One region of the Actinomadura sp. 7K534 genome, then DNA from elsewhere that is predicted to be linked to it. Evidence: riboswitches for the same ligand, from Rfam matches in the RefSeq annotation. Region 1 holds a riboswitch; each other region holds the start of a gene.
What was found. A riboswitch is a leader RNA that binds a small molecule or an ion and turns the genes downstream of it on or off. The one in region 1 is predicted to bind cyclic di-AMP.
Positions count from the first base shown of each region.

Region 2: it holds a riboswitch for cyclic di-AMP, as region 1 does, so the genes downstream of both, E1266_RS31365 (CHAP domain-containing protein) here and E1266_RS10650 (CHAP domain-containing protein) in region 1, are expected to answer to the same signal.
Region 3: it holds a riboswitch for cyclic di-AMP, as region 1 does, so the genes downstream of both, E1266_RS14910 (M15 family metallopeptidase) here and E1266_RS10650 (CHAP domain-containing protein) in region 1, are expected to answer to the same signal.
Region 4: it holds a riboswitch for cyclic di-AMP, as region 1 does, so the genes downstream of both, E1266_RS21475 (C40 family peptidase) here and E1266_RS10650 (CHAP domain-containing protein) in region 1, are expected to answer to the same signal.

Region 1 is NZ_SMKB01000036.1:35,400-42,921, forward strand. Features, by position in the region: gene E1266_RS10635 (acyl-CoA dehydrogenase family protein) at 1-904, opposite strand, end outside; gene E1266_RS10640 (glycosyltransferase) at 929-2,203, opposite strand; gene E1266_RS10645 (CDP-glycerol glycerophosphotransferase family protein) at 2,187-5,075, opposite strand; gene E1266_RS10650 (CHAP domain-containing protein) at 5,383-6,144, opposite strand; cyclic di-AMP (ydaO/yuaA leader) riboswitch at 6,156-6,298, opposite strand; partial or broken gene E1266_RS10655 (PP2C family protein-serine/threonine phosphatase) at 6,765-7,522, opposite strand, start outside.
Region 2 is NZ_SMKB01000251.1:2,010-9,531, forward strand. Features, by position in the region: gene E1266_RS31355 (NYN domain-containing protein) at 1-1,078, shown strand, start outside; gene E1266_RS31360 (C40 family peptidase) at 1,398-2,315, shown strand; cyclic di-AMP (ydaO/yuaA leader) riboswitch at 2,823-3,020, shown strand; gene E1266_RS31365 (CHAP domain-containing protein) at 3,029-3,979, shown strand; gene E1266_RS38395 (hypothetical protein) at 4,016-5,284, shown strand; gene E1266_RS31375 (M48 family metallopeptidase) at 5,281-6,714, shown strand; partial or broken gene E1266_RS31380 (Ig-like domain-containing protein) at 6,723-7,522, opposite strand, start outside.
Region 3 is NZ_SMKB01000061.1:5,670-13,191, reverse strand. Features, by position in the region: gene E1266_RS14945 (hypothetical protein) at 1-28, shown strand, start outside; gene E1266_RS14940 (enoyl-CoA hydratase-related protein) at 157-921, opposite strand; gene E1266_RS39405 (UvrB/UvrC motif-containing protein) at 1,049-1,615, opposite strand; gene E1266_RS14930 (HD domain-containing protein) at 2,080-2,664, shown strand; gene E1266_RS14925 (helix-turn-helix domain-containing protein) at 2,678-3,157, opposite strand; gene E1266_RS14920 (tautomerase family protein) at 3,221-3,601, shown strand; gene E1266_RS38805 (TerD family protein) at 3,770-4,150, shown strand; gene E1266_RS38800 (hypothetical protein) at 4,748-5,311, shown strand; cyclic di-AMP (ydaO/yuaA leader) riboswitch at 5,522-5,698, shown strand; gene E1266_RS14910 (M15 family metallopeptidase) at 5,704-6,378, shown strand; gene E1266_RS14905 (hypothetical protein) at 6,384-6,800, opposite strand; gene E1266_RS14900 (hypothetical protein) at 6,935-7,297, opposite strand.
Region 4 is NZ_SMKB01000112.1:5,447-12,968, reverse strand. Features, by position in the region: gene E1266_RS21475 (C40 family peptidase) at 190-1,191, opposite strand; cyclic di-AMP (ydaO/yuaA leader) riboswitch at 1,199-1,335, opposite strand; gene typA (translational GTPase TypA) at 1,526-3,379, shown strand; gene E1266_RS21465 (FHA domain-containing protein) at 3,470-3,952, opposite strand; gene E1266_RS21460 (hypothetical protein) at 3,941-4,900, shown strand; gene E1266_RS21455 (4Fe-4S single cluster domain-containing protein) at 4,804-5,553, opposite strand; gene E1266_RS21450 (AAA family ATPase) at 5,550-7,472, opposite strand; gene E1266_RS21445 (response regulator receiver protein) at 7,499-7,522, opposite strand, start outside.

The DNA of each region.
Region 1 (7,522 bases):
CCGCGTTCAGGCGCATGATCTCCAGGCCCATGTACGACCTGGTCAGGCGGTCGCGCAGCAGCGGGTCGTCGATGGCGCCGGTGCGGCGGGCCAGTTCGGCGACGCCCTCGAACTCGCGGCGGAACCCGACCTGCTGGCCGAGCGTCGCGACGCCCCGCTCGAACCCGAGCGTCGCCATTGCGATCTTCCAGCCGTCGCCGGGCGCGCCCACGATGTTCCCGGCGTCGGTGCGGGCGCCGTCGAAGAAGACCTCGTTGAACTCGGAGGTGCCGGTGAGCTGGACGATCGGGCGGATGTCGACACCGTCCTGCTTCATCGGGACGAGCAGGTAGGACAGCCCGCGGTGCCGGGCCGACCCGGGCTCGGTGCGGCAGACGACGAAGCACCAGTCCGATTCGAGGGCCAGCGACGTCCAGACCTTCTGGCCGTCGACCGCCCAGTGGCCGCCGCGCAGTTCCGCGCGGGTCTGCACGTTGGCGAGGTCGGAGCCGGCGCCGGGCTCGGAGTACCCCTGGCACCACAGTTCCTCGACCGCGACGATCGGCGGGAGGAAGCGGGCGCGCTGCTCGTCGGTGCCGAACGCGATGATCGTGGGGCCGAGGAGGTTCTCGCCGATGTGGTTGACCCGGGCGGGGCCGTCCGCGAGCGCGTACTCCTCGTGGAAGATGACCTGCTGCTCGACGGTGGCGCCGCGCCCGCCGTACTCCTCGGGCCAGCCCACGCACGTCCAGCCGGCGGCGGCCATGTGCCGCTCCCAGGCGAGCCGCTCCTCGAACGCCTCGTGCTCGCGGCCGGGGCCGCCGAGCCCGCGGGCGTGGGCGAACTCTCCCGACAGGTTGGCCTCGAGCCAGTCGCGGACCTCGGCGCGGAACGCCCGGTCCGCCGGGGAGTCGTTCTCTGTCACGCCGCGCACTCTACCAAACAGTTGTTAGAAAGAATCGCCCCCCAGTGCGGGCTCGGCCGCGCGCTCCGCCACCGGTCCGGAGACGTGCGACGGCGCCCGCACGGGCCGCCTGCCCACGGCCCGCTCCGCTGGGACGGGCGGCAGATCGCGGTGGAGGAGATCGAAGAGCCGGTCCCATCTGGCGAGGACCGCGTCCGGATGAAAGCGCGTGACCGACGCGCGGGCCTCCGCGCCAAGTGCGCGGCGCAGCGCCGGGTCCTCGATGAGGCGCTCCATCTCCCGCGCGAACGCGGCGGTGTCGCCCGGGTCGACGAGCACGCCGCCCCGCTCGTCCCCGAGCAGGGCCCGGACGCCCGGCGCGCAGTTGAAGGCGACCGTCGGCAGCCCGTACGCCATGGCCTCCAGCACCGACATCGGGAAGCCCTCGGCCCGCGACGGCAGCGCGAAGACCGACGCCTCCACGAGCGCCTCCTCCACGTCGTCGACCACGCCGCGGAACTCCACCGAGCCCGACAGCCCGGCCGTCCGCACCCGCCCGCGCAGGGCCTCCTCGTCCGGCCCGCCGCCATAGATGTGCAGCCGCCAGCGCGGGTGGCGGGGGGCGAGCCGCTCCCACACCTCCAGCATCAGGTCCACGCCCTTCTCGTACGAGAGGCGGCCCACGCAGGCCACGACCGGGAGGTCGAGCGTGGGGTGGACGCTAGGGACGATGTGCAGCGCGTTCGGGATGTAGTCCACGTTCGTCATCCCGTCCCTGGCCCAGGCGTCGGCGTCCTCCTCGGTGAGCACCAGGAAGCGGTCCACGCCGGCGTAGTTCTCCTTGACCCGTCTGTACCGGGACGACTTGCGGGTGGCCCAGAACGACTCGTGGCTCATGCCCACCACGCGCAGCCCCGCCGTGTCGGCTCGCCGCACCCACTCCATCGCCCACACCTGCGCCGCGATGACGACCGAACCCGGCCGCGCGGCGGCGAACAGCTCCGACAGCCGGGCGGCGCCGCGCCGCTGCGCCGCCGTCCGCCGCAGATCCCGGCCGCGTGCGAGCAGGTTCAGGCGCTCGCGGCGCCGCCGGGGCCGCCACGCCATCGCGGGCGACCGCCATTCCCTGTGCAGCACCTCGACGGCGTACGAGCCGTCCCTGCCGTGGTGGTGGCGCTCCGGCCCGCTCGTGATCGCGACGAGGGTGACGCGGTCGCCGCGCCCGGCCAGCAGCCGCGCCATGTGGTGCGCCCAGCGCTGCAGGCCGCCCATCTCGTCGGCGTTGTTGCACACGATGAAGACGTCACGCGGTGCGGCCATTCCTCTTCCCCCTGTGGCGTTGCGGTTCTGCGGCCCGGAAGTAGCGGTCCACGACCGCCCGGGCGGCGGTGCCCCGGTCGTGCTCGCCGAAGCGCGCGGCGAAGGCGCGGCGCCGGGCGGCGTGGACGGCCGCCGCCCGGTCCAGCCCGGCGAGCGCCGCGACGAGCTCGTCCCCGGTGCGGGTGATCGGCCCCGGGGCGTGCCGCTGCAGGTCGAAGTAGCCGGTGACGCGGTCCCGGCCGTCCGGCAGGTGCAGCACGATCGGGCGGTCCAGGAGCGCGAAGTCGAACATGATCGAGGAGTGGTCGGTGATCAGCGCGTCGGCGAGCAGCAGCAGCGGGGTGACGTCGGGCACGCCTCCCACGTCCCGCATCACCGTGTGCGAGCCGGGCGGGAGGTTGGCCCGGCACAGGTAGTGGGGGCGGACGAGCAGGACGAACTCGTCCCCCAGTTCCCGCGCGAACACCTCGGGTTCGAGGGGCGGCTCCAGCAGCCGGACCGGGCGGCCCTTCGGGCCCGTCAGGAACGTCGGTGCGTACAGCACGGCGCGGCGACCGTCGCCCAGCCCTAGCGAGTCCCGGAGGGCGGCGACCTCGGCGGCCAGCTCGGGGTCGTCGTCCAGGCCGTTGACCAGGGGATCGTTGCGCGGGTAGCCGACCGGCAGGAGTTCCGCGCGGACGCCGAGGCCCCCGCACAAAGTCTCCTCGTCGTGCCCGGACCGGACGAGGAAGCAGTCGTAGCGATCGACCATCCGCCGCAGCCGCTCCCGCTCCGCGGCGGCACCGCCCTTGAGCCGCGGCTGGTCCAGGCCCATCAGCTTGAACGCCGACCCGTGCCAGGTCTGGATGTAGGTGGTCTCCGGCCGCTTGCGGAGCCCGTCCGGGTAGCCCTGGTTGTCGATCCAGAACTCGGCCCGCGCGAGCGCCAGGTAGTAGGCCCAGGACCCGCGCTTGACGAGCTCGGCGTCGCGCGGGAACCCGTCGGGGGACGACGCGTACGACCACACGGCCCTGACCGGGAGACCCGAGCGGCGCAGCTCCCGGTAGACGTACTTCGGGTTGTCCGAGTACTGCTTGCCGAGCTGGCTCTCGAACACCGCGAGGCCCGTCCGGACCGGCAGCCGGCTCAGCACCCGGTTGAACACCGCGACCTTGGTCTTGCGCGAGGTCAGCCTCCGGCGGGCGCTCCTGTCCAGCCGCCGCACACGCCGCCAGGCGCGCCGTCCGGCCCGGACCACCGGGACGCGGCGCGCGGCCGCGCCGGCCAGCCGCGCCCACGGACTGTCCGTCTCCAGCGCGAACGCCAGGTGCCCGCCGCCCGTGACGTACGAGCGGAGCCGGTCCCCGGCGAACCGCGTCAGCCGGGGCCGGACGGGCAGCACGACCCCGTCCAGCTTGGGCGACCCGCGGCCCTCGCCCAGCCGGGTGACCACGTCCTCACCGTCCGCCCTGAGGCGGAGCCGGACGTCCCAGACAGGGTCGATGAGCCCGGTCGGCCGGAGCACCGCGACGGGGTCGAACTCGGCCTCCCAGCCGATCCGGTCGCCCTCGTGCCGCAGCCTCGCCCGGATCCGCGCCCTCCGGGATTTCCGCCGCCGGTCGCAGAACTCCAGTGTGCCGGACAGTCCGGCCGGGCCGATGCGGCCCAGCGGGTTCAGCACGTGGCCGGCCATGCGGGCCCGCCCTCCCCGCATCTCCAGCTCGGTCACCGTGTTGGCCGGCCGAAGATCCTTCAGGGGGCGCAGATGGAAGCCGAAGTCCGTGACGTCCAGGACGCGGCGGCCGAGGGCGCCGCGGGGCCGGCCCGCGCCCCAGAAGACGCGCCCGTCCCGCTCCACGAGCCGCGCGCGCAGCTCGGGCCGCTTCTCGGGGGCGTACTCCGCGGCCGCGAGCGCCCCGGCGTGGTCCCCCTCGCGCACCAGGTACGCGGCGATCGCGGGCAGCGTGTTGGCCTCCTCGAACACGCGGGGATCGAGCTCCGCCAGGTAAGCGGCCGCGAGCCCCAGGAACCGCTCCTGGTAGCCGACGTCGCGGCCGCGCATCTCCCGCATGTAGAGGACCAGGTCGTGGTTGATGAACTTGACGTCCTTGGCACGTCCCAGCTCGTGGGCGCCGCGCAGCGCGAACAGCATGTCGATGCGCCGGTGGATCTCCAGGCGGTCGGCGAAGTTCGCCAGGTCCGCGCGCCGGTTGGAGATGGAGGGCGCCGGCGTCCGCTCACTGACCAGCCAGTTGTAGACGCGGTGCGGGATCAGCGCCGTCCCCCGCGCCGCCAGGTAGGCCTCGGCGGTGAACAGCAGGTCCTCGTAGTGCAGGTCCTCGACGAACCTGAGGCCGTGCTCCTCCAGGAAGGACCTGCGGTACGCCTTGTTGGTCGACAGGGTGTCGTAGAGGAGGCGGGGGTTCTCCTCCAGCGACCCGAACACGGCTCTGCGCCGGTAAAGCCACGGGTACCAGGGCCGGACGCGTTCCCGCGCCCCCTCCGGCAGGTCCAGGAAGATCCGGTCGCACCGCCCGGACACCAGGTCGGCGCCGGTGTCCTCGGCGGCGCCGAGCAGGTTCAGGCAGGCGTGCCGGTCCAGCAGGTCGTCGCTGTCGAGGAACATCACGTACCGGCCGGTGGACGCCTCGACGCCCGCATTGCGCGGCCGGCCGCAGCCGCCGGAGTTGGACGGCAGGTGCACGGCCCGGACGCGGCCGGGGTGCGCGGCGGCGATCCGGTCGGCGACCTCCGCCGTGCCGTCGGTGCTCGCGTCGTCGACGATGACCGTCTCGACACCGCCCAGCGACTGCCCCAGCGCCGACGCGACCGCGCGCGGCAGCCTCCGCGCATCGTTGTAGGCGATCACGACCACACTCAGATCCGGGCGCACTGACATCCCCCCGCGGCTTCGGCTCCGGGAGCCCCCGGACCTCCGGCGAAGGCGCCCGACCCCGGCCTTCCCGCTCGTGGACGCTCCCTTCCAGGCGCCGGTCGGACGCGCGTGCACGGATTCCTTTCCAGGAACGCCGCGCTGAGGTCCAAGAGCGATCAAAGGCTGTCAATGGTTGGCATTACCCGACTTCCGCGGAGAGAAGGGGCACCCGGCCCGGGAACGCCAGAAGGCGCCCGGCAGGACTGCCGGGCGCCTTCCGATCGACGCGGAACCGCGTGGAGCACGGACGTGGCCGTGCGGTGGATCAGGCCTTGTAGTCGGGGTAGCCGTAACCCACGATCACGGACTTGCTGCGGACCTTCTTCTCCACCTTGTCGTTCGTGTTGCCCTCGATGGTGCTGACGGTGCCGTTGCCGTTGTCCTTGACGACGATCCCGACGTGGTCGATGGCGCCGATGCTGGAACCGCGGTCCCAGTCGAAGAACACGACCGAACCCGGCTTGGCCTTCTGGCCCCAGCGCCCGGTCTCCTTGAACCAGGAGGCGTGCTGGACGGTGTAGGCGTCCCAGCCCATGTTCTTCACACCGGTCTGGGCGCCCAGCCACGACACGAACATGTTGCACCACTGCGCGCCGTTGTAGGCCTTGACCGAGAACCCGCCGTCACGCTTGGCGGTGGCCTTGGCGTGCGGGGTCGACACGAACCAGTCGTGGTACTTGGTCTGGCCGCCCCGGCCCTCCGAGATGCCGACCTGCTTCTCGGCCAGCTTGATGACCTCGGACGGGTCCACGTCGCGCGGCGGGACCTTGTAGCCCATCTTGCGCGCCTCGGCGGCCGAGAGGGCGGTGGAGCCGCTCGACTGGTTCGACTGGTTCGAGACGCTCGCCGCGACGGAGCCGTTCTTGGCGGCCGCCTGGGCAGTGGTCTCCGCCGACGCGTCGCCGGCGAGGGGGTTGATGAGCGCGAGCCCGACGGCCCCCGCGAGCACCGCGCCTACCGCGGCGCCGACCGCCTTGTCCTCGGCGGTGATGTTGTCCATGGAAAGTCGATTGAAACGACCGGTCATGCAGGGAATCTCCTTGTCTTCCATGACGCCTACCGGGTTAGCTGACGGATTCGGGCATGGAAGCAGCCCTACGGCGCGACTCTCGGACGCGCCGATTCACCCCTGGAACCTGGGTCCCCGGCTCCGTGCCGGTCGGATTCGACCGGACGGACTCGGCCTCGCACCGCGGGCGCGGTGCTGACTGTTCGGATTTATCTCAGCGACTGATCTCGGTGAGGGGGCGCGCATCGTCTGGCGCGCATCGCGTGCGGGATCCGCTCCGCGATCCTCGGCCGCGACATGGGCGGCCGGTGGCAACGCATGGGGTGCGCTGCGTGATTCGGATAGAAGGTATCAACGTTCTCAAGGAACGCAAATCGCGGACAAAACACCGTCTTGCCTGCTCAAAGACCTTCCAAGACACCACCAACAGCGTAAGGACCCGATGTCTTCCCGATCACCGGTCGACCGGCCACAGCCCCTGCCAGCAGGGGCCTCCCGGCATCCGGGGAAAGGTAAAGGACCCGGGGACGACGACGGCCGGCACATGGCGGTCCGCCACGTACCGGCCGTCTTCACCCCCGGTTACGCGTGGTGCACATCACACGAGGCGGTTCTCCCGCCCCCGAACATGACGCTCCTCACTCCACGCGGACGGCGAAGAGCGTGGTGTCGTCGGCCGCCCTGTCGTGCTCCATGCGGGCCAGGACCTCGTCCAGCACCAGCTCCGGCCGGGTGGAGGAGTCCTGCAGGATGTCGGTGAGGCGGTTGATCCGGTCGTCCAGGTCGGCGTCCCTGCGCTCCACCAGCCCGTCGGTGTACAGGAAGATGACGTCGCCCTGGTCGAGCTGGGTGGTGATCGTCGTGTACTCCCAGTCCGTCATCGCGCCGAGCATCGGGTCGCGGACGACCTCCAGGCGCTCCGCCCGGCCGCCCCGCATCAGGATCGGCGGCGGATGGCCGGCGCACGTCCACTCCATCACCCGCCGGCCCGGGTCGAAGACGGCGACGATGGCGGTCCCCGTCGCCGTCGGGTCCATGGTGCCCACCAGCTCGTTCAGCCAGCCCACCAGCCGTCCCGCGGGCTCGCCCGTGCAGGCCAGGCCCAGCAGCCCGTTGCGGCTGCGCGCCATCGCCGCGGCGGCGGGCAGCCCGTGCCCGGCCGCGTCCCCGATGGCGAACAGCGCGCGCCCGTCCGCCAGCGCGCGGGTCGCGTACCAGTCCCCGCCGATGCGGGCGGTGCTCTCCGCCGCCAGGCTGCGGATCGCCGTCATCAGGCCCGGCAGCCGCTCGGACTCGTCCTCGTCCGGCAGAATCGCGCGGCGCAGCGTCACCGCCACCCGCCGCTCCTGCGCCATCCGCTCCTGCTGCTTCAGCATCTGCCGCCGGGTCTCGGCCA
Region 2 (7,522 bases), on a different contig from region 1:
CGACCTGGTGGAGGCCGTCGAGGGCGGGGACGTGCCGCCCGCCGCCGACCCGGTGCGGGTCGCCGTGCTGGCCTACCTCCTGCGCCCCGGGGGGTGGACGGAGCTCGTGGAGGCCGCGCGCGAGGAGCTGGAACGCTCCGCGACGGCGTCCGAGGAGGAGCACGCCGCCCGCCGCGTCGCCGCGCTGAAGGACGAGCTGGCCGCCGCCCGGACCGCCCGCTCCGCGGAGGTCGACCGGCTGCGCGCCGAGCTGCGCGAGAGCAAGGCCGAGGTGGCCGAGCTGCGCCGCAAGCTGCACGAGGCGCGCACCAGGTACCGGGCGGCGGAGGAGCGGGCCGGCGCGGCCGCGCGGGAGGCCGAGCGGGAGCTGGCGGCGGCGCGCGAGTCGACCGCCGCGTCGGAGAAGGAGCTGCGCAAGCTGCGCGCCCGCGCGGCGCAGGCCGAGGCCGCGGCGGAGGCGGCCAAGCGGGCCGCGCGCGAGGGGCGCAACGTCGACGACGTGCGGCTGCGGATGCTGCTCGACACGCTCCAGGACGCGGCGCAGGGCGTCCGCCGGGAGCTGGCGCTGCCGTCGACCATCGGCCGTCCGGCGGACGCGGTCGGCGGGTTGGAGCCCGACCGGCAGGCGCACCGCGCGCTGCCCGGCCGCGCGCTGTCCGACGGCGACCCGCAGCTGCTCGACCGCCTGCTGACCCTGCCGCGGGTGCACCTCATCGTGGACGGCTACAACGTCACCAAGACCGGGTACGGGGAGCTGCCGCTGGCGGACCAGCGCAGCAGGCTGCTGTCGGGGCTCGGCGGGCTGGCGGCGCAGACCCGCGCGGAGGTCACCTGCGTGTTCGACGGCGCGGAGCTGGACGCGCCGGTCGCCATCGCGGCGCCGCGCGGCGTGCGGGTGCTGTTCAGCCGTCCCGGGCAGACCGCCGACGAGCTGATCGGCGAGCTGGTGCGGGCGGAGCCGCCGGGCCGCTCGGTCGTGGTGGTGTCGTCGGACCGCGAGGTGGCCGACGCGGCGCGCCGCGCCAGTGCCCGGCCCTGCCCGTCGACGCTGCTGCTGCGCCGGCTGGGCCGGGCGTGAGGCCGCGCGTCCATAAGGACCCCATAAGGCTGTCATAAGGGAAGCATCGCGGTACGTGATCTTGTCATCACGGAAAGTGGATGTTGTTCAAGTAAGTCGACCAAAGAGTGATGAACCGGTTGTGACGGTTGTTGCGCCTCGCTAATGTCATCGCCTGATGTCGAGGACGAGAGAGGCGAAACCGACCGTGGCCAATGATCGCATCGGGGAAACGGCGCACGAGCGCGACCGGCGGGGCGGATCGGCGCGCAGAGGCGCCTCCCGCCGCTTGGCGGCCGTCGCGAGTCTGACCCTGGCGGTCTCCCTCGCGGCTCCTCCGATGGCTGCGCACGCCGACCCGCAGCCGACCCGGGCGCAGGTCCAGAAGAAGCTCGACAAGCTCGCCGAGCAGATGGACCACAAGGTCGAGGCGTTCAACCAGCTCAACGAGAAGCTCAAGATCGCCAAGAAGAAGTACCAGACGGCGCTCAAGTCGAGCAAGCAGGAGCAGGCGGCCTTCGAGGAGCAGCGCTCCAGGATCGCCCAGATGGCGGCGGACGCCTACAAGAACGGCGACACCGACGGCGTGACCGGCTTCGTCGGCAGCAACGACCCGCAGGCCATCCTGGACCAGGCCGCGGTCTTCTCGCACCTGTCGCAGGAGCGCAGCTCCCAGCTCACCCAGTTCCTCTCCACCGCCCAGCGGCTCCGCCGCGAGGAGGCGCAGGCCAAGGCGTCCTACGAGGACGTGAAGGCCAAGACGAAGGAGCTGCGGGAGCAGAAGCAGAAGCTCGACAAGGAGGTCGCCAAGCAGAAGGCGCTGCTGCGGCGGCTCGGCGGGACGACGCCGTCGTCCGGCGGCGGCTCGGGCAACATCGGCGGCACCTACAACGGCCCGGCCAGCGGCTCGGCCCGCACGGCGCTCGACTTCGCCTACGCCCAGCTCGGCAAGCCGTACTCCTACGGCGCCGAGGGCCCGAACTCCTACGACTGCTCCGGCCTGACCATGAAGGCGTGGGCGGCGGCGGGCGTGGGCATCACCCGCACGACGAACTCCCAGTACGCCGCCACCAAGCGGGTGGACAAGAGCAACCTGCAGCCGGGCGACCTAGTGTTCTTCAGCGGCCTCGGCCACGTCGGCCTGTACGTGGGCAACGGCCAGATGATCCACGCGCCGCGCACCGGGAAGAACGTCGAGGTCGTGAGCATCACCTCGGGCTACTACCTGAACAACTACTACGGCGCCGGGCGGCCCTGACGCCCGCCCCGGAGCGCCCCGCGGCGGGCGTGACGGAGCCCACTCCGACAGCGGACCAGGTCTTGACCTGGTCCGTTGTTGATTTTGGGGGGGTTTGCGTTCTATTGGTGCTTTGGTACCTTTACACCACTCACGGCGCCCGCCAGACGCCGGAGCCCCACGGCGCCCACCGGGCGCCATGGTCCCACGCGGCACATCCAGCTGCCGCGTGACGGCGGCGCGAGCCACGTGCCGCTCCCCCTGCCGGCGGCGCGCTCCACGCGTCGCCCGCGGCACCCACGGTGCCGCAGCGGGCCTCCACGCAGGCCCGGCCGGCCCGGCTCCACCGTGCGCACGCCCCAGCGGGCATGGCGCTGAGCGCGCTGCGACGGCGGACATCGCGGGTCAGGCACGGACGGCTCCCGGACGAACGGGCCGCCGTCCGCACAACACCCACAACATCAGGCGCCGCTCTTTCGCACGCGGGAGACAGGTCCCGCGCACGGGCCCCATCACGCCCCCAGGATCGCAGCGGCAGCGCCGAATCCGCCGACGCGCGGAACCGGGGACCCATATCCGCCGGAGTCCGGGGCTAGCCCCGGACGGGCATTCCGGCACCCGGGGTGAATCGGCGCGTCTCTCCCGGACGACCGGTGAGAGCCGCCGTAGGGCGGCTTCCACGCCCGAACCCGTCAGCTAACCCGGTAGGCGGCATGGAAGTCAGGAGATCCCCCGTGCCAGGCGCACACCGCAAGAAGTCACCGGGCAAGAAGTCACCGGCCGAGAAGCCGCCGGTCGAGACGTTGCCGGTCGAGACGTTGCCGGTCGAGAACCAGAAGCCGTCCGGCAAGCACCGCAAACCGGGCCGCCTCACCCTGACGTGGCGGACGACCGGCGGCGTGATCGTCGGCGCCGCCGTCCTCGGCACCGCCGCGGCCACCGCGCAGGCGTCGGTGCTGCCGTTCGGCTCCGTGCCCGCCCAGGTCACCGCGGCCGACCTCAACGGCGCCAAGGGCGGCGGCGAGCGCGGCGGCACGTCCTCGTCCAAGGACAAGGTGAAGGGCGGGCCGAAGAAGGAGAGCCGGGCCACGCCGAAGGACGGCGGCGGCCGCGACGGCGGCGAGGGCGAGGACGGCGAGCGCTCCGGGAACGAACGGCCGGAGTCCGGCGGCTCGGAGAAGCCGGCCGAGGACACCCGCCCAACCGCCGAGCAGGCCATCGAACTCGCCCGCTCCCAGGTCGGCATCGAGGAGGACGGCAACGGCGAGACCAAGTTCAACAAGTGGTACACGGAGAGTTCCCGCGCGAAGGAGACCGTCGCGCGCGACGGCGGCTCCGTCCGGGGGTATGGGGCCGCAGCCTGGTGCGACATGTTCATCTCATGGATCGGCGACCAGCTCGGCTTCACCGACCAGTTCGGCAGCGACGCATGGACGATCGCCCACGCCAAGTGGTTCCGGGACCAGGGCCGCTGGGGCACCGAGCCCAAGCCGGGCGCCATCGTCTTCTACTCATGGCGCGGCGGCAAGAGCCTCGACGACATCGTGCACATCGGCATCGTGACCAAGAAGATCAACGACAGCACCATCGAGGCCGTGGAGGGCAACACCGACGAGGCCGTCCGGGTCAGGGAACGCCCGACCCGGAGCATCGTCGGCTACGGATACCCAGAGTACAGGTCGTGACGGCACCTCCTCCGCCCGCTGCATAGGATCGCGCGCATGGAGGACGGTCCCGGGCACGGCGGCCCCGTCACGCGCCGCAGGGCACTCGCCCTGGGCGCGGGCGGGGCCGCCGTGCTCCTCGGTGGCGGCGGGGCGCTCCTCGGCGCACGTTCCGGCGACGACGGCCCGCGCCCCGTCCGCGCGGACGAGGGCACCGGGACGTTCGACCCGGCGGCGGCCGCCACCGTCCTCGCCAACCGCGCGCGCGCCGTGCGCAGCGGTGACCGGGCGGCGTTCCTGGCGACGGTGGCCTCCGCACCCGCCGCCTTCCAAGAAGCTCAGTCCCGCATGTACGGCAACCTCCGCAGGCTTCCGCTGGAGCGCTGGGAGGAACGCGTCGTCGCCCCGCAGGGCACGGACGGCGAAGCGGGTGCCGTGGTCGTCCGCGTGGAGGTGCGCCACCGGCTGCGGGGCTTCGACCGCGGCGACGTGGTCGCCTCCCGCCACCTGGCGCTGGCCCGCCGCTCCGGCACCTGGACGATCGTCGGAGACGGGGCGTCCCGCGGCCTCCGGGACGACCCCGCGATCTGGGACGGCGGCGACCTGAAGACGGCCGAGGGTCGCGCGAGCCTCGTCATCGGCGACGCCCCGGGGCTCGCCGAGATCGCCGGACGCCTCGACGCGGCCGTCCCCGTCGTCACCGGCGTCGTCGGCACCGGGTGGGCGCGGCGCGTCGTCGCCCTGGTCCCCGCCGACGCGGGGCTGGCGTCCGCGCTCGCGGGCCCGGACCGGCGCCTCGACGAGATCGCCGCCCTCGCCACCGTCGCACCGTCCGCCGGCCGGGCCCGGGGCCAGGACCGCGTCGTCGTCTCCCCCGGCACCTTCGGCCGCCTCAACGACCTGGGGCGCGACGTCGTGCTGACCCATGAGCTGACGCATGTCGCCACCGGCGGCGCCCGCGACCGCACGACTCCGCTGTGGCTGATCGAGGGCTTCGCGGACTACGTCGGCTACCTCCGCACGAGGGTCGGCGTCCGGGCGGCGGCGGCCGAGCTGCGCCGCGAGGTGGCCGCGGGACGGGTCCCGTCCGCGCTGCCCGCCGCGGACGCGTTCTCCGCCGGATCCGCGCGCCTCTCCCAGGCGTACCAGGAGTCCTGGCTCGCCTGCCGGATGGTCGCGGGCCGGTACGGTGAGGCGACGCTCGTGCGGCTCTACCGGACCGCCGGGCGCGTCCCGGAGGCCGCCGCGCTGCGCGACGTGCTGGGGCTCACCCGGGACCGCTTCACCGCCCTATGGCGCGACTACCTGAAACGGGAGCTCACTTGAGCGAGGCAGAGGCGGCCGAAGGCCCGGCCGAGCCCGGCGCCGGTGGAGCGGAGCGCACCCGCCGGGACGAACCCGGCGAGCACGACGAGCGAGCCGCGCGCATGCGGCGGCCCCGGATCGCCGCCGCCGTCGCGGCGGCCGTGCTGTTCGCCGGGCTCGGCGCCGTCATCGCCGTCACCACGCCCTGGGACCCGCTGCCCGGCCCGGTCCCCGGCGGGCACGCGGAACCCGATCCGGCGCTGGACTTCTCCCCCGCCGAGATCGCCCGCTCCCAGGCGTTCGACTCGGCCATCAACCCGTCCGCCTACGCCGGCCTCGTCGTCGGCCTGGCGCTGATACTCGCGCTGGGCCTCACCCCACTCGGCGCCCGGTTCATCGGCTGGGTCACCGCACGCACCCGCCGCTGGCCCCTGCGCGTCGTCATCGGGGCCTTGGCTCTCACGACGCTGCTGCGCGTCGCCGGGCTCCCGTTCCGCATCTGGCGCGAGTCGGTACTGCGCCGGTACGGGCTGTCGACGCAGAGCTGGCCCGAGTGGCTCGTGGACCAGCTCAAGTCCCTCGGCGTCACCTGGGTCGTCTACGCGGTCGCCCTGCTGCTCCTGTACGCGGTCGTGCGCCGCTTCCCGCGCTACTGGTGGACGGGCGCCGCCGCCGGCGGGTTCCTCCTCGTCGTCCTGGTGTCGTTCATCTACCCGATCGCCGTCGAACCGGTGTTCAACAGGTTCCACTCGCTCAAGCAGGAGCCGCTGCGCTCCGACCTGCTGGCGATGGCCGAGCGGGACGGCGTGCCCGTCACCGACGTCCTCGTCGCCGACGCCTCGCGCAGGACGACGTCGCTGAACGCCTACGTGTCCGGCTTCGGCTCCACCCGCCGCATCGTCTTGTACGACACGCTGCTGAAGTCCCCGCCCGAGCGCATCGAGTCGATCGTCGGGCACGAGCTCGGCCACGCCAAGCGCGACGACGTCCTGTGGGGAACGCTGGTCGGCGCACTCGGCGTCGCCGGGGCGATGTGCCTGCTGCACCTGCTGATGACCTCTCCGCGCCTCCTGCGCCGCGCGGGCATCGATCCCGCGGGCCCGCCCGGCACCCGCCCCGGTGCCCGCGGCACCGGGGCGGCCGACCCGAGGTCCATCGCGCTCGTCCTCGCGCTGGTGACGGCCGGGACGCAGCTCAGCGGCCCCGTCATGAACCTCGTCAGCCGGCACATCGAGGCCCGCGCGGACGTGCACGCCCTGAACCTCACCCGCGACCCGGCGACGTTCGTGTCGATGCAGCACGAGCTCTCCGTGCGCAACATCTCCGACCTGAACCCCGACGCCCTGGAGAGCCTGCTGTGGCTCAGCCACCCTCCGGGCCCCGAGAGGATCGCCATGGCCCGCGACTGGGCCCGCGGCAACGGCGTCCCGGAACCGCCGCCGCTGCGCTAGCCGGCGTGTCACTCGCCTTCGGCTCGCGGCTGGTCCGGGCCGCCCTGCCCGGCGGACACGGTGGACGCGTCCTCGGGCGGGGCCGTCTTGACCGACCGCTTCAGCGCGCTCCCGTTCACCCATTCCTTCCAGTCGGCCTGCCAGTAGCCCCAGCCGTTGTCCGTTTCGAGTTCCCGGCTCGAGCCGGTCACCACGATGGGGTCGCCGCGCTGGGTGAGGTTGAAGAACCACTTCGCGTTGGACGGGCTGACGTTGATGCAGCCGTGGCTGACGTTCGAGCTGCCCTGGCTGCCCACCGACCACGGCGCGCTGTGGACGTACTCACCGCTGTCGGAGATCCGCACCGACTTGTAGACGGTCAGGCTGTAGCCGCCGGGGCTCCCCGGGCTGATCCCCATCCAGGATGACGTCATCGTGACGGGGTCCTCCTTCGACATCGCCAGGTGGACGCCGTTGGTGGTGGTGTACTTGCGCACCCCGCCCTTGCCCATGCTCGTCGGGATGGTGCGGACCTTCTTGCCGTTGACCTTCACGACCATCTTGTGGGTGTCCTCGCCCGCCGTGGAGATCTGCGAGTCGCCGACCTTGAAGCCGAGGGAGTAGTTCTTCCCCCCGTACACGTCGCCACCGGTGCGCACACCGCTGAGGTGGGCGTCGAAGGTGACCTTGGTGTGGGCCGGCCAGTACTCCTTCGTCCGGAACACGACCTCCTGGTCGCCGAACCAGTGCCAGGCGCCCTCGACGGTCTTGTCGGCGCGGACCTCCAGCGCCCGCTCGACCGCCGCCCTGTCCTTCACCGGGCGCTCGA
Region 3 (7,522 bases), on a different contig from region 1:
GGCTCGGCTTGTTGCTCCGGCGCCGTGATCGCGTCCATCGCGATGGCAGAGGCCCGCGTACTTTACAGAGCCGTTGATCCCTTACGGGTGCGGCGCACTGAACACGGTGGATTTTGGGGTGCGTCCCTAAGCTTGGCGTTAACGTCTTCCTTTTGGCTAGTAGCCGAGGTAGCGGGGGTCGCGCTTTTCCAGGAAGGAACGTACGCCTTCGCGGTGGTCTTCGGTGGCGAACAGGTCGCCGAGTGTGGTGGTGACCCAGGCGCCCAGTTCGTCCCAGTCAGGGTCTAGGGCGCGGCGCAAACCGCGTTTGAGTGCGGCTACGGCTAGTGGCGGGTTGGCGGCGATTCGGCCGGCCAGTTCAACTGCTGTTTCCAGGACGCGGTCGTCGTCCACTACTCGGCCCACAAGACCGATTCGCTCGGCTCGGTCGGCGTCGATGATCTCGCCTGTGAACAGCAGTTCCGCGGCGTGTTCGCGGCCGACCAGCTGGGCCAGCCGGGCGATCCCGGCCACGTCGCTGCACAGCCCGCGCTTGACGAACAGCTCACCGAAGCGCGCTCGCCGTGCCGCCACCCGGAGGTCGGCCATCAGTGCCAGTTCCATGCCCCACCCCACTGCGGGGCCGTTCACCGCCGCGATGACCGGGACGTCCGTCTTCAGCAGCGCCCCCGCCGCCGGGGTGATCTTGGGCTCCGGGCGGGACGGTGTTGCCTCGCCGCCGCCCATCAGCTCGCGGACGTCGTCCCCGGAGCAGAAGGAGCGCCCGGCTCCGGTGACCACCAGGGCGCGGGCGGTCGTGGAGAGGATCAGCTCGGTCAGTTCCTCGTAGGTCTGGCGGCGCAGCGCGTTGTGGACCTCGGGGCGGTTCAGTTTGATGACGCCGACATGGCCGTCGGCCTCATATATGACGTCTTGCGGCATAACGGCCGGTCAGTTCCTCTCCGTTAAGTTATGGATCCGCTGGCGCAGTTCGTGCCTGAGTGGTTCGCGGACGGGCTGCGTAGCATCTTGGCCTGGTCTGCGGCTTGGTCAGGGGCAGTGGGCCACGTTAGACGGTGGTTCCGTGTTGGTGGTGGAGGAGGTCGAGAAGGCTGTCCACTCTTGCCTGCAGTCGCGGGATCATATCGAGCGCGAGGGTGAGGTGGGCCTTGGCCGTTTGCTCGTCGAGTTCTGCCAAACTGTCGCGCACAATGGCCTTCTCCGCGTCCCTTATCTCGGCTGCACGCACGAAATCCTGGGCATCGACGGCGTCCTCCTTGGCGCGCCGTAACGCGGTGACCCGTTCCGTGACCAGGGCCAACTCGTCGGGGAGCACGGGCACGGGGGCGCCAAGGGGTCTTCGACCTCCGGCGCGTTCAGCACATCCGTAGCACGTGAGGGGCCTGACCCGCTCGCGCGCGGCTCGGACGCGGTCGACGGTGACGCCGTGAGCCGCGAGCACCTCGGCAGCGAGGCCGCCCTCCGCCAGCAGGCCGAGCAGTAGGTGATCAGTGCCGATTCTGGAGGGGCCCGCAACGGGTTTTTCCCGGAGGGCGAGGTTCAATGCCCTGTACGCCGCCTCCGAGAGCGGGACGGCCTTTCCAGCGGTCCGCCGGCCGAGCCCCAGCCGCTGCACGACCGCATGCTGAATGACCGCGGGCTGAATGCGCAGTTCACGCAGAATCGCCCCGGCATACCGGTCCTGTCGCCGGAGACCAGAGCGAGCAACAGATGCCCCGTATCGGCGGCGTCGTGGCCTAGCGCGGCGGCATGTGTTGGCGCGTACTCGACCACGTGGAGAGCGGCGGGCGTGTAGGGACTGATGTCCTTGTCGCTCATGCCGGCACTATCTCGCTAGCCCAAAGTGGTTTCCAGAGGCTTCCGCTTACGGGGGAATTCTCGCTGTCGGCCGGCCGGTGCGGCCGATCAGGGTACGGGGGGCTTGGGTGGGTGGAGCGCAGCTGCGTCGCAGGCCGTGGGACGGTTGACGTTCGGACGTGCCCGGCGGTGGGGATTGGATTCGGCGTCGTGGTGCGGGTGTGCGGGTCGTCCCGCAGAGCGGTGGGACCGGGTGTGGCGGATTGTTGAGAAAGGGTGAGTATGGCGAGTGAGACTGAACGGCTGGCGGGGTTCCTGTATGAGATCGGGCTTCTCAAGCGATACAAGCGCACCGGGTGGTTCGTGGCGGGTGTGCAGGGCCCCGAGAGCATTGCCGACCATTCGTTCCGTGCGGCGATCATTGCGAGCGTCCTGGCCGCGATGGAGGGGGCCGATCCCGAGCGTGCCGCGCTGCTGAGCCTTTTCCACGACAGTCAGGAGACGCGCCTCACCGACCTCCCTTATCTGGCCAGGGCGTATGTGAAAAAGGCGTCCAACGAGGAGGTCACCGAGCACCAGACGCGCGGTCTGCCGGACGTGGTCACGGCGATGATCACGGGTGTCGTCGCGGAGTACGAAGGGAAGGTCGGCGCCGAGGCGATGTGCGCCCGCGACGCGGACAAGCTCGAGTGCCTCATTCAGGCCGTCGAGTACCGGGAGCACGGCAACCGGAACACCCAGCCCTGGATCGACAGTTCACTCGCCCAACTCCAGACCGCGTCCGCCAAGCGTTTGGCCGCGGAGGTGCAGAAGGGCGGTTCCCTCGATTGGTTCACGCGAGTGTTGAACGGCGATGAGGGTCCCTAGCCGGTGGTCGTTGTCAGCGCTCGCCGGTTCGGTCGGCGCCCTGTTCCAGGGCGGTCTCGTAGGCGCGTAGGGCGGTGATCACCGTTGCGCGGTCGGCGGGGGACAGGTCGCGCATGACGCGTTCCCACGCGGAGGCGTTGCCGGAGAGCCATTCGCCGATCGGTGCGGTGTAGGCGGGGGCGATGGCGATGATGCGGCGGCGCCGGTCGGCGGGGTCGGTGGTGCGCTCCAGGACGCCGCGCCGGGACAGCTCGCTCACCATGAGGCTCACGGTCGTCGGGGCGACCTCCAGCCGCGCGGCGAGTTCGTTGACGCTGGCGGGGCCGTCGTACTCCAGGTGCGCCAGTAGTGCCAGGTGGCGGGGGGCCAGGTCGAAGCCCTGGAGCGCTTGGGGGACGGGCAGGCGCTTGGCGCGGCCGACCAGCCGGGGCATCAGCAGCAGCAGGGTGCGGACGGCCTCGTCGACGGCCGGACCGTCCGGGGCGGTGGACATCGGCGGCCCCTCCAAGTACCTTTGAGTGCAAAGCTTTTAAGGTCAAAGGGAACGAGGCTCGCCATGCCGCATCTGACCGTGCACCTTCCGGAGAACAGGCTGTCGGGCAAGGAATCCGAGCTCGTCACCGCGCTGACCGAAGCGATCATCGGAGTCTACGGTGAATGGGCCCGTGACCTGGTGGGCATCCGCCTGGCCGGAGTGCCCGCGGGCCGCTTCGTGCAGGGCGGCGAGAGCGTGGACACCGGCGCCTCGCTGACGATGGGCGTCCGCGCCGGCGCCTTCGACCGTCCCGACGCCGACGAGATCACCGCCCGCCTCGGCGCCGGCCTCACCGACGCGATCACCGATGTGCTCGGCGAGGAGTTCCGCGCCGGCACCATGGTCGAACTCGTGGCGTCCCCGCGGGAGCGCACGTTCGTCGGCGGCGCCCGCGCCGAGTAGCCCACGGCTGGCCGGGTGTGGCCCCTCCCGTGAAGAGCCGGAGATCCGAACGTACGCTGGCAGCGCGCATTCAGATGATCGCTCTGCGTGCCCGGCGGCCTGCGGCGATCATGGCTTCCGCCGCGCACATGTGACCGCCGCGGAACGAGGAGCCGGCCAGTGCAGCAGATGTCCAAGGGCGCCAACATCGACCTGTCCGGCCTGATCGCGGCGACGGGGCCGTTGACCGTCGCGCTGAGCTGGATCGATCCTTCCGGTGAAGGTGAGGCCGATGTCTCGGTGCTCCTGGTCGACGCCGACGGCAAGGTCGGCAGTGACGCGGACTTCGTCTTCTACAACCAGCCCGCGACGGCCGACGAGTCCGTCCGGCTCCTGGGCAAGGCGCCCACCGCCACGGGCAGTGAGGACCGCATCCTCGTCGACCTGACGGCGTTGCGTCCCGGGGTGGAACGCCCGGTCGTCGCCGCCAGCCGCTACAGGGGGGCGACCTTCGGGGTACGAATCCGGGCTCGCGGGGCTGGCCACCGACTTCAAGATCAACGTCGATGACGGCGACGAGGACGAGCCGGGCGAGGCGCCGTCCTCGGAGGGCCCTACGTCCGACACCGACCAGCCCGAACCGGTTGCCGCTACGCCGGTCAAGGACGAGCGGCCGAAGCGGGTTCGGACGGCCAAGAAGAAGACCACCCTCCCCAAGGCGGCGAAGGTCGATCTGGCCGAGCATTCCTCGTGGCGGCACGCACGCCTGTTCTCGGTGACCGGCCTGCGCAATGACCAGGAGCGCGAGGTCCGCGCCACCGCCACGCTGCTGTCGGTGATGGCGCAGGTTCCCGAGTTCGGTCGCCGGCTGACCGCCCGTTTCAACGCTCCGGCCGGGATGGTCCAGACGTTCGCCGAGGCGAGACTTCAAGCACGGGGACGGCAAGGTGCGGCCGGACGGCGTGCTGCGGGTGGCGAGGGCGGGCAGGATCTGGACGGCGCTGATCGAGACCAAGACCGGCGGCAACCCCCTCAAACCGGAGCAGGTGCAGGCTTACCTCGAGGTCGCGGCCCGGAACGGCTACGAGGCCGTGATCACCCTGTCGAACGACCTCGCCCTCGGCAGCGAGCACCGCCGGGACGCTGCGCCTGGGCGACCGGCGCGCCATGCAGGTGGCCGAGAGCTGGGAGAAGCTGATCCGGCAGTTGTGCCTGCGCCTGAGCGGCAGGACCGGCACGGGTGTCGCTCCCGTGCTCCGCAGGCGGCGGGACGGGGACGCGTCGGTGCGCCGCCTGCAGACCGTCACGTCCCTGGTCGAGACCGGGCGGATGAGCGCCGAGATCCGCATGCCCACGGCCGGTGGGCCGGTCCTCCTCGAAGCCGATCTGCGCACCGGCCAGATCGAGACCACCGTCGAGATCCCCGCCGCGGACCGCGCGCGTGCCCTCACCCGCGTCCAATGGCTGTTGCGGCAGCTGCACGAGGCTCCGCCCGAGCTCCGCATTGAAGCCTTGACGCCCGGCCACAAGACCGGCCCGTGCGAGCTCCTGGCGAACCTGACCAGCGAACCCGGCATCCTCGTCCCCGGCGGCGGGAAGCAGATCACCACCTTCCGGCTGACCCTCCCGTCCGGCATGGGCACCAAGCGGGGCACGGAGGAGACCGGCTTCGTGCGCAGCATCGACAACGCGATGGACCGCTTCCATCAGGACGTTCTTCAGGTCCTATAGCTCGATACCGCGGCGGCTGTTTGATCGAGTCCTCGGGGAGCCTGCATGCCCGGGGGTCAGGGGCGTGCGGGCGTTTGGGCAGGTGGGGTCAGGTTTGCGGGGTGTTTGCACCTGCTTGAAGCTTTGGTACGGTCAGTCCGAAATCGGCGCCTGCCAGGTGCCGTAACCATCTGATCGTGTCCGTTCCGTCTGGGTCGTGTGTCGGCCGGGCGGGCGGCTGCGCCGAGTCCGCGTGTGCGCGGAGCCGGGGAACCAGCGCGATGTGCGGGTCCATGCCCGCCTCGCAGGGGTGAATCGACGCCTCCACGCCACGTGCGACGAGGGTCGTAGGGCGACTTCCATGCCCGAATCCGTCAGCTAACCCGGTAGGCGGCATGGAAGGAGCAACTGCCGTGATCGGTCGGCACCGTAAGAAGAAAATCGAGCCCGCTCCCGTGCTGAGCGTCGTCCTCGCCGGTGTCTTCGCGGGCGCCGTGGCCGTGGCGCCGCTGGACGGGGGTTCGGCGGACGGCGGTTCCGCGGACTCCAAGGAGCCTCCGTCAACGAGGGCCGTCGCGGAGCGCGTCGACAGGTCGGCGACGAAGCGGGACGACACGCCGTCGGCGAAGCGGGACGAGGGGCCGCCGCGCAAGGCGCCGGATGACTGCGACCCCTCGAAGAGCACGGCCCGGTACGCCAACGGGCGGATCCCGGTCGACCAGCTCTGCAAGCTGCCCCAGGACGGGGAGTACCTGCGCGCGGACGCCGCGGTGGCCTTCTACAAGCTCAACGCCGCGTACCACGATCGCTTCGGCAAGGAAATGTGCGTGCGGAGCTCCTACCGCGGCTACAACAAGCAGAAGCAGCTCTACCAGCGCATGCCGGCGGGGATGGCCGCGCGTCCCGGCAACAGCAAGCACGGGATCGGGATCGCGGTCGACCTGTGCGACGGCGTCCAGCGCGAGTCCTCACCCCAGTTCAAGTGGCTGGAGGACAATTCCAAGAAGTACGGCTGGATGCACCCCAGGTGGGCCTACAGCAGCCCGTACGAACCGTGGCATTGGGAGTTCGACGTCGGCCAGGCGTAACGGCGTCACCTGTCGCGGAAGAAGCCGTGGCGGGCCAGGATCTCGGCGAGGCGCCGGCCGGTGGGGGTGAGGACCATCCCGGAGCCGCGGCACGTCTCGCAGGCGGCCTCCTCCGGGCCCTCCGGCCGGGCCCTCATGTGGTCGTCGATCGCGCGGTCGATGGCGGCGACGATCGAGGGCTCGGCCGGGCCCAGCCGGACCGAGCCGTAGGAGAAGTCCTGGTGCGGCGCATTCTCGGGGGTCATGTCCGCCGCCCTGCGCGCCGCCTGTGCGACCCGGACCAGCTCGTCGGCCTGCCGGTACCACGTCCGCCACTGCTCGCGGACGACGCTGCCCGTGCCGCCGCACGTCCCGCACTGGGTTTCGAGCGCGGCCAGGAACGGCGCCCAGGGATCGGCGGGGCGGGCCGCGTCACCGGTCATTGACGCGCGCCCTCACGCTTCTCCGCCGACCAAGAGCCGGCGTCCCGGCTGCTCTCCCACGGCCGGTCATACGGGGACGGGCCTCCCGAGGTTCGAGTGAACCGGAACTCGCTCGGGAGCGTCGGCCGCGGCGCCTAGTTGATGTTCAGGTCGCCCTGGACGTCGCGGAGCTGGACGACCTTGTCGGCCCGGCCGTTGAAGACGTTGACGACACCCTCGTCGTTGGCGGACGCCTTCGTCTGGGCCTGGTTCCAGAGGGCCTCCAGTTCCGCGCGGAAGCCGGGATCCTCGTCCAGGAGGCGCCGGACGGCCCCTTCGACGGCGTCGGGGTCCTCGGCGACCCTGGCCAGGGCCGCCTCGTCGGACGGACGTCCGCGGAACCGCTCGCGCACCCGCCGGCACATCTCGGCGACGGCCGCACGGACGGGTTCGCCCGCGACCTCGACGGCTTTGCCGGCCATGGCGGTGGCGACCGCCACGGTCATGGGATCTGTCATTCGTTCAGTGCATCACGACCGGCAGCCCTTGTGCAGTGTTCGTCCCAAGTCGGTCCCGCCCCGGCCGGTTACCACATAAAAATGTACGGAATGGCCGAGATGACGGTTATGGCGTCGACGAGCATCAACACTGGTACCACCTTGTGTGCGGGGTGGCCTGGCGACATCGCGCAGGCTGGGGTGGGCGCGGTCGGGATGATCGGCCGATCGCATCCGATTGGGGAT
Region 4 (7,522 bases), on a different contig from region 1:
GGCGCTCCAGCGCCTGACTGCCAAGGGCAATGCAATAAACACCGCCCGATCGCGCAGCGAGCCGCTAGGCGAGTCGGAGCGATGCAGCGATCGCACGTTTTTTGTTGGTTAGGGCCCCCAGGGCCCTAACCAACAAAAAACAATAAATACGAGGGCTTCCTACCGCGCCGCAGGAAGCCCTCGTACGTCTCAGGTGATGCGGTTGGCGCCCGCGTAGTCGGAGCGGTCGGACAGCCTTGAGATCTTCACCACATCGCCGGTCCGGGGGGCGTGGACGTACTTGCCGTCGCTGAGGTAGATGCCCATGTGGTGGAGGCTGCCGCCGAAGTAGACGAGGTCGCCGGAGCGGAGCTGGTCTCGGGGGACCTTGGTGCCGAGGCCGTAGAGGGCGCCGGTGTAGTGGGGGAGGCCGCGTTTGCCGACCTGGGCGTAGGCCCAGACGACGAGTCCGGAGCAGTCGAAGCTGTTGGGGCCGGAGGCGGCCCACACGTAGGGGGAGCCGAGTTTGCCGAGGGCCTTGCGGGCCATGTCGGCGGGGAGGTCGGAGCCCTTCACGGTGGCGCGGAGGCCGCTGCGGGGGTCGCTGACGCGGGTCGTGGTCAGCTTGTCGAGGCGCTTCATGACCTCGGCGACCTTTTTCCGGGCGGCTTCGCGGGCCGCCTTGGCGTCCGCGGTGGCCTTCTCGACCTGGGCGGTGGTGGCTTCGGCGGTGCGCTGCGCGGTCTCGGCCTGCTGGATCTGCTTCTGCAGGGAGAGGACGGCGTTGGCCTGGCTCTGGGTGAGGAAGGCGCGTTCGGCGAGGCCCTCGGGGGAGCCGTCGGCGCCGAAGATCACGTCGGGTGCGCCGGTCATGTAGTTGACCGCGGCGAGCCGTCCGAGCTGCTCGCGGGCGGGGGCGGCCTGGGCGCGCAGGAATGCGGCCCGCCTGGCGGCGGCGCGTTCGGCCTGCTGCGCCTTGCCGAGGTCGACGCGGGTCTTGTTGTACTTCTCGGTGAGGATCTCGGCCTCTTCGTTGAGCGCGTCGAGGCTCTTGCGTAGCCCCTCCTCCGTCGTCGGAGTGGGCGTCGGGGACAGCCGGGCCGGTGCGGCGGCGTGCGCGGTGACGGGTGAGGCGGTGCCGAGGCCGATCAGGAGCATCGTGGCCGTGGTGGCGGGCGCGATGCGGCGCCACCGTCGGGGGGCCGGAGCCAAGCCGGTCTTCTCCTCTCCTCGCGCGCCTACCGGGTTAGCTGACGGGTTCGGGCGGGGAGATCGCCCTACGACGTGCGTCGATTCACCCCAGGGACCTGGGTCCCCGGCTCTCCCGACACGCGGGAGATTAGGCGCTCCGGCCGCAGTCCCGGGGGCGGGACTCCGAACGACCGGATCTCGGGCAGATTACAAAGAACGAGCAAAGTTGGCGAATCGGGGGCCCTGGGACGGACCGGACGACCGCTGCAGGGCGGGCTGCGGGCGCGGGCAAGTAGAATGAGTCAGTGCCGCGCTCTGCGGCGATCCCCGTTCTCTCAGCCAAGGCGAGCCTCGCATGCCCAACTCCACGCGCGACGACCTCCGTAACGTAGCGATCGTCGCCCACGTCGACCACGGGAAGACGACGCTCGTCGACGCCATGCTCTGGCAGTCCGGGGCCTTTCGCGAGAACCAGCAGGTCGACGACCGGGTGATGGACTCCGACGATCTGGAGCGCGAGAAGGGCATCACCATTCTCGCCAAGAACACCGCGGTCCTGCACAACGGGATGACGATCAACATCATCGACACCCCGGGGCACGCCGACTTCGGCGGCGAGGTGGAGCGCGGGCTGTCGATGGTGGACGGCGTCGTCCTGCTGGTGGACGCCAGCGAGGGCCCGCTCCCGCAGACCCGGTTCGTGCTGCGCAAGGCCCTCGCCGCGCGGCTTCCGGTGATCCTGGTCGTGAACAAGACCGACCGCCCCGACGCCCGCATCGACGAGGTCGTGGACGAGACGTACGAGCTGTTCATGGACCTCGACGCCGACGAGGAGCAGATCGACTTCCCGATCGTCTACGCGTCGGGGCGCGCCGGGCGGGCCTCGCTGGAGAAGCCGGGCGACGGCGAGATGCCGGAGGGCGAGGACCTGGAGCCGCTGTTCAAGGTCATCACCGAGACGATCCCGGCGCCGTCCTACGACCCGGACGTCCCGCTGCGGGCGCACGTCACCAACCTGGACGCCTCCAGCTACCTCGGCCGGATCGCGCTGTGCCGGGTGCACGCCGGGACGATCAAGAAGGGGCAGCAGGTCGCGTGGTGCCGGCATGACGGCACGGTCGAGCGCGTGAAGATCACCGAGCTGCTGATGACCGAGGCGCTCACCCGCAAGCCCGCGCGGGAGGCGGGGCCGGGCGACATCATCGCGATCGCCGGCATCCCCGACATCATGATCGGCGACACCATCGCCGACGCGGACGACCCGCGCCCGCTGCCGCTGATCACCGTGGACGAGCCCGCGATCTCGATGACGATCGGCACGAACACCGGGCCGATGGCGGGACGCGAGAAGGGCACCAAGGTCACCGCCCGGATGGTCAAGGACCGGCTGGACCGCGAGCTCGTCGGCAACGTGTCGATCCGGGTGCTGCCGACCGAGCGGCCCGACACGTGGGAGGTGCAGGGCCGCGGCGAGCTGGCCCTGGCGATCCTGGTGGAGAACATGCGCCGCGAGGGCTACGAGCTGACGGTCGGGAAGCCGCAGGTGGTCGCGAAGGTCATCGACGGCCGCAAGCACGAGCCGGTCGAGCGGCTCACCGTCGACATCCCCGAGGACCACCTCGGCGCCGTCACGCAGCTGCTGGCCGTCCGCAAAGGCCGGATGGTCCAGATGACGAACCACGGCACCGGCTGGATCCGGCTGGAGTTCCTGGTCCCGGCGCGCGGCCTGATCGGGTTCCGCACCGAGTTCATGACCGAGACGCGGGGCACCGGCATGGCGCACCACGTGTTCGAGTCCTACGAGCCCTGGTTCGGGGAGCTGCGGACCCGCCCGTCCGGGTCCCTGGTCGCCGACCGGGCCGGCGCCGCCACCGCGTACGCGATCATGAACCTGCAGGAGCGCGGGACGTTCTTCGTCGGTCCGACGACCGAGGTGTACGAGGGCATGATCGTCGGGGAGAACTCCCGGGCCGACGACATGGACGTCAACATCACCAAGGAGAAGAAGCTCACGAACATGCGGTCGTCCACCGGTGACGAGCTGGAGCGGCTCACCCCGCCGCGGCTGCTGTCGCTGGAGGAGGCACTGGAGTTCTGCCGCGAGGACGAGTGCGTCGAGGTGACGCCGCGCTTCGTCCGCATCCGCAAGGTCGTGCTGGACGCCAAGGAGCGCGAGCGCACGCGCGCCCGCACCAAGCGCGCCGGCTGACACCCGCCGGGCCGGCGCGACCCGGCCCAACCAACGACAGAGGGCGGCCCCCGGTTCACGTGAACCGGGGGCCGCCCTTTGACGTGCTGCTCAGGCCAGCTGGACGGTGCCCGTCACGTCGGCGGCCAGGCGGAGCTGGTCGCCGTCGCGGAGGGGGGCCTCCACGCCGCGGGGGAGTCGTTCGCCGTTGACGAAGGTCCCGTTGGTGGAGCCCTCGTCCCGCACCCAGGCGGTGCCGGACGGGTCGAGCCACACCGTGGAGTGGCGCCGCGACACGTTGTCGTACTGCGTGAACGTCGACGCCACGGGGGACTGGCCCGCGTCGCGGCCCAGCACCAGGTGCTGCCCGACGGAGACCTTCAGCTCGCCCGTGGGGAACTGCACGCGCAGGATCGGCGTGCCCTTCCCCGGGAGCGGCCGCAGGCACGACTCGCACTGCGCGGCGCCCGGGTTGGACAGCACCGCCTCGCAGTAGGGGCACATGAACGCCGTGCCGCCCGGGTCCGCGCCGGGGCGCGGGCCCTGGTTCTGGTCGGGGGGCAGCAGGGTCGCCTCGCGCCCGTGCGGCGGCATCGGCGGCTGGCCGCCGCCGTGCTGCGGGGGCGGCGCCCCGAAGCCGTGGTCCGCCGGACCGGGCTGCGGCATGCCGAACTGGTCCTGGGGGGCGTACTGGTCCTGCGGCTGGTACTGCGGCTCGCGCTGCTGGTACTGGTCCTGCGGCGGCGGGAACTGCTGCTCCTGCGGCTGCCCGTACTGCTGCTCGGGCTGGCCGTACTGCTGCTGCGGCTGGGGTGCGCCCCACTGGTCCTGCTGGGGCTGCTGCTGGGGCATGCCCCACGGGTCCCCGCCCGGCTGCTGATGCTGCATGGGCGGCTGGCCGCCGCCGTGCTGCGGCTGCCCGCCCTGCTGGTTCGGGGGCTGGCCGTACTGGGGCTGGCCGTGCTGAGGCTGGCCGTGCTGCGGTTGCCCGTGCTGAGGCTGACCATGCTGGGGTTGGCCGTGCTGAGGCTGACCATGCTGGGGTTGGCCGTGCTGAGGCTGACCGTGCTGCGGCTGGCCGTGCTGGTCGGGCATGGGCGGTGCGCCCCACGCGTCCGGCTGCGCGGGCTGCTGCTGCGGCGGGCCCCACGGGTCCTGCGGCTGGCCGGGCGGGCCCGGCTGGTGCGGGGCCTGGTGCTGCGGCGCCTGCTGCTGGTAGGGGTCGTGCTGAGGTGCCGGCTGGTACGGCTGGCCGTGCTGCCCCGGGGCCCCGTACTGCTGGCCGCCCTGGGGGCCCTGCGGCGGGTACCCCTGCCGCTGCTGGTCGTCGTACCCGCCCGGCCCCTGCTGCCGGTGGGCGCCGCCGCCGGCGCGCGCCAGGTTGGCCCCGCAGCTCATGCAGAGCAGGTCGCCCGGCTGGAACGGCTCGTCACAGACAGGACAGTTCAAGGTCGCCATGACACATCCCCCGAGCGCACGCCGGCGCGGTCGAGCATCGACGTGAGCTGCTCCATGTCACCTCTTCGCGGGATCCCGATGTAGTACACCCGCCTTCCCTCCGGCCCTTCGTCCACGGACACCTGTACTCGGGGCCCTGTAGCCTTCTCAGTCTTCCCGATGCCGGCCAGTGCTCCGTACCGCTCGTGCCCCAGCGGGGACAACGGAACGACACGCTGGTTGGCCGACCCCCTCCAGAGTAGAGAGCCGTCCTCGGCGTGTCCCCCCTCGGGGTTGAGCCGGTCGACGTACGGCCCCGTGACCACGGCGTCGCACATGTCCAGGATCTCGCGCGTCCCGCCGCTGCGGGCGAGCCGCGAGTAGACATATCCGCTGTAGACCAATATGTCCAACGCAATCGTCTCACGGTCGCGGTTCTGTCGCCACGCGCGTATGCCCTTCAGCAGAGCCGCCAGCGCGGCCGGCTGCTGGAAGGGCTCGCCCCCCGAAACGGTCACCCCGTCCACCGGTCCGGGCAGGGAGTCCAGCCAGCCCAGGACCGCTTCGACGGGGACGGCCTTACCCGGATCCGCGTCCCATGTGTCCCGCGACAGGCAGCCGTGGCAGTGCAGCGTGCAGCCCTGCGTCCAGATGCCGGCGCGGGTGCCGGGGCCGAGTGTGGTCACCGGGTAGTGCGCCTTGGCGAGCAGCAGCGTCGCGGCCGGGTCGACGTCGCCCGTCCGGCCCTCGGGGGTCACGTGAGGTCCAGATGGACGATGCCGCCCTCGCGGCGTATGCCGGTCACGGTGATCTTCTCGTCCGGGCCGAGCTCCCGGTCGAACAGCGCGCGCGCCAGCGGGTTGACGAAGTGCGACTCCAGCGCCATGCCGATCCCGCGCCCGCCCTTGTCCAGCTCCTCGGTGCACCACTCGCGGAGCGTCGCCAGCGGCTCGCTCTTCACGGTGAGGACGAGCCGGTGCTCGTCGGTGACCCTGCGGCAGATGTTCGCGAACTGCAGATCGAAGATCTTGTGCGCCGCCTCGGCGGAGATGAAGTCGAACACCACGATGTTGTCCCCGAACCGGTTGAGCAGCTCCGGCCGGTTGAGGACCTCGGTGAAGTGGTCGGCGACGGCGCTCTTGATGCGGTGCTGGACCTCCTCGTACGACATCCCCGGTGTGATGTTCTGCACCCTGGTGCCCATCCCGGGGTCGTGCGGCGACGCGTCGCGGAGCGTTAGGTCCCGGCCGGGGACGAACATCCCGAGGTTCGAGGTGAAGATCAGGATCGACTCGGAGAAGTGCACGGTGTTGCCGCGCCCGTCGGTGAGCCGGCCGTCCTCCAGGATCTGGAGGAACTTGTCGAGGATCCGCGGGTGCGCCTTCTCGATCTCGTCGAACAGGATCACCCGGAACGGGTCCTCGCGGACGGCGTTGGTCAGCTCCCCGCCCGCCTCGTGCCCCACGTACCCGGGCGGCGACCCGATCAGCCGGTCGCCGGAGCCCTCGCCGGAGAACTCGCTCATGTCGAAGCGCAGGTAGGCGGACTCGTCCCCGAAGACCAGCTCGGTGATCGCCTTGGCCAGCTCGGTCTTGCCGGTGCCGGTCGGCCCCGCGAAGAACAGCACGCCGCGCGGCCGGCTGCCGGACCGGGTCGCCTGCGCGCCCGACAGGCCGAGCACCGCCCGCTTCAGTATGTCGAGGGTCTTGGTGACGGCCTGCGGCTGCCCGATCACCCGCTCCGGGACGCGCCGCTCCCCCTCCAGCACGCGGCGCCGCAGGTGGCCGCGGCTCCACGGGTTGTCGAGCACGCCGAGCTTGTAGGTGCGGACCGCGTCCGGCAGGTCGGCCAGGTCGACGTTGCGCTCCTTGGCCAGCCGGGTCACCTCGATCATCGACTGGAGGGTGAGCCCGTCGGCCTGCTCGGCGAACGCGTCGCACGCCGCGGCGGCGACCTCGTCCTCCCCGACGTCGCTGACCCCGAAGGCGCGGGCCAGCAGCCGCGCGGTCTCCTGCCGGTCCCCGAGGTGCGGGCGCGGGATCGTGATCTCGCGGATGGTCTCGTTGTCGGTCGTCAGCCACGGCGGGAGGTCGCCGGGCCGCTCCACCAGCCACACGATCGGGTTGTAGAGCGGCTTCGGCCGCGCCCCCGTCACCCGGACGGGACGGGCGCTGCGCGACAGCTTCGCGCAGACCCGGAAGAAGTCGCGCTCGGCGGGCTCCAGGTCGGTCGGGGTCCGGGCGATCCGCGACGCCGAGTCGATCACGAACGCGGCGCGGACGTTCTCCTTCGGCCGGGCCATCGCGGCCAGCAGCCGGGTCAGCGCCTCCAGCGACGGCTTGTCGTCCGGCTTGAGCTTGCCGAGCAGCCGCTCGGCGGCCTGCGCCGCCTCGTCCCCGCCCGGCTCGCCGGGGCCGGGGATGACCTGCAGCCCGTCCACCGGGTCGTAGACGGCCATGAACGACGCGCCGCTCGACCGCAGCGTCTCCCACAGCAGGGCGCGCAGCGGCAGCAGCTGCCCGTGCCCGCCGCCGTCCGCGGCCGGGGTCAGGAAGCTGTCGTACAGGTTGCCCGACAGGACGTACTGGGAGTGCACGGAAAGGGTCGCGTCCAGCTCCCGGATGAACGGCGGCCATCCCTGCAGCCGCCCCCCGAGCGTGGGCGATTCAATGCTCATACCTGCTCCCCCGGCAATCCCGCACCTCAGTTGTGACGCTCGCGGTGGCG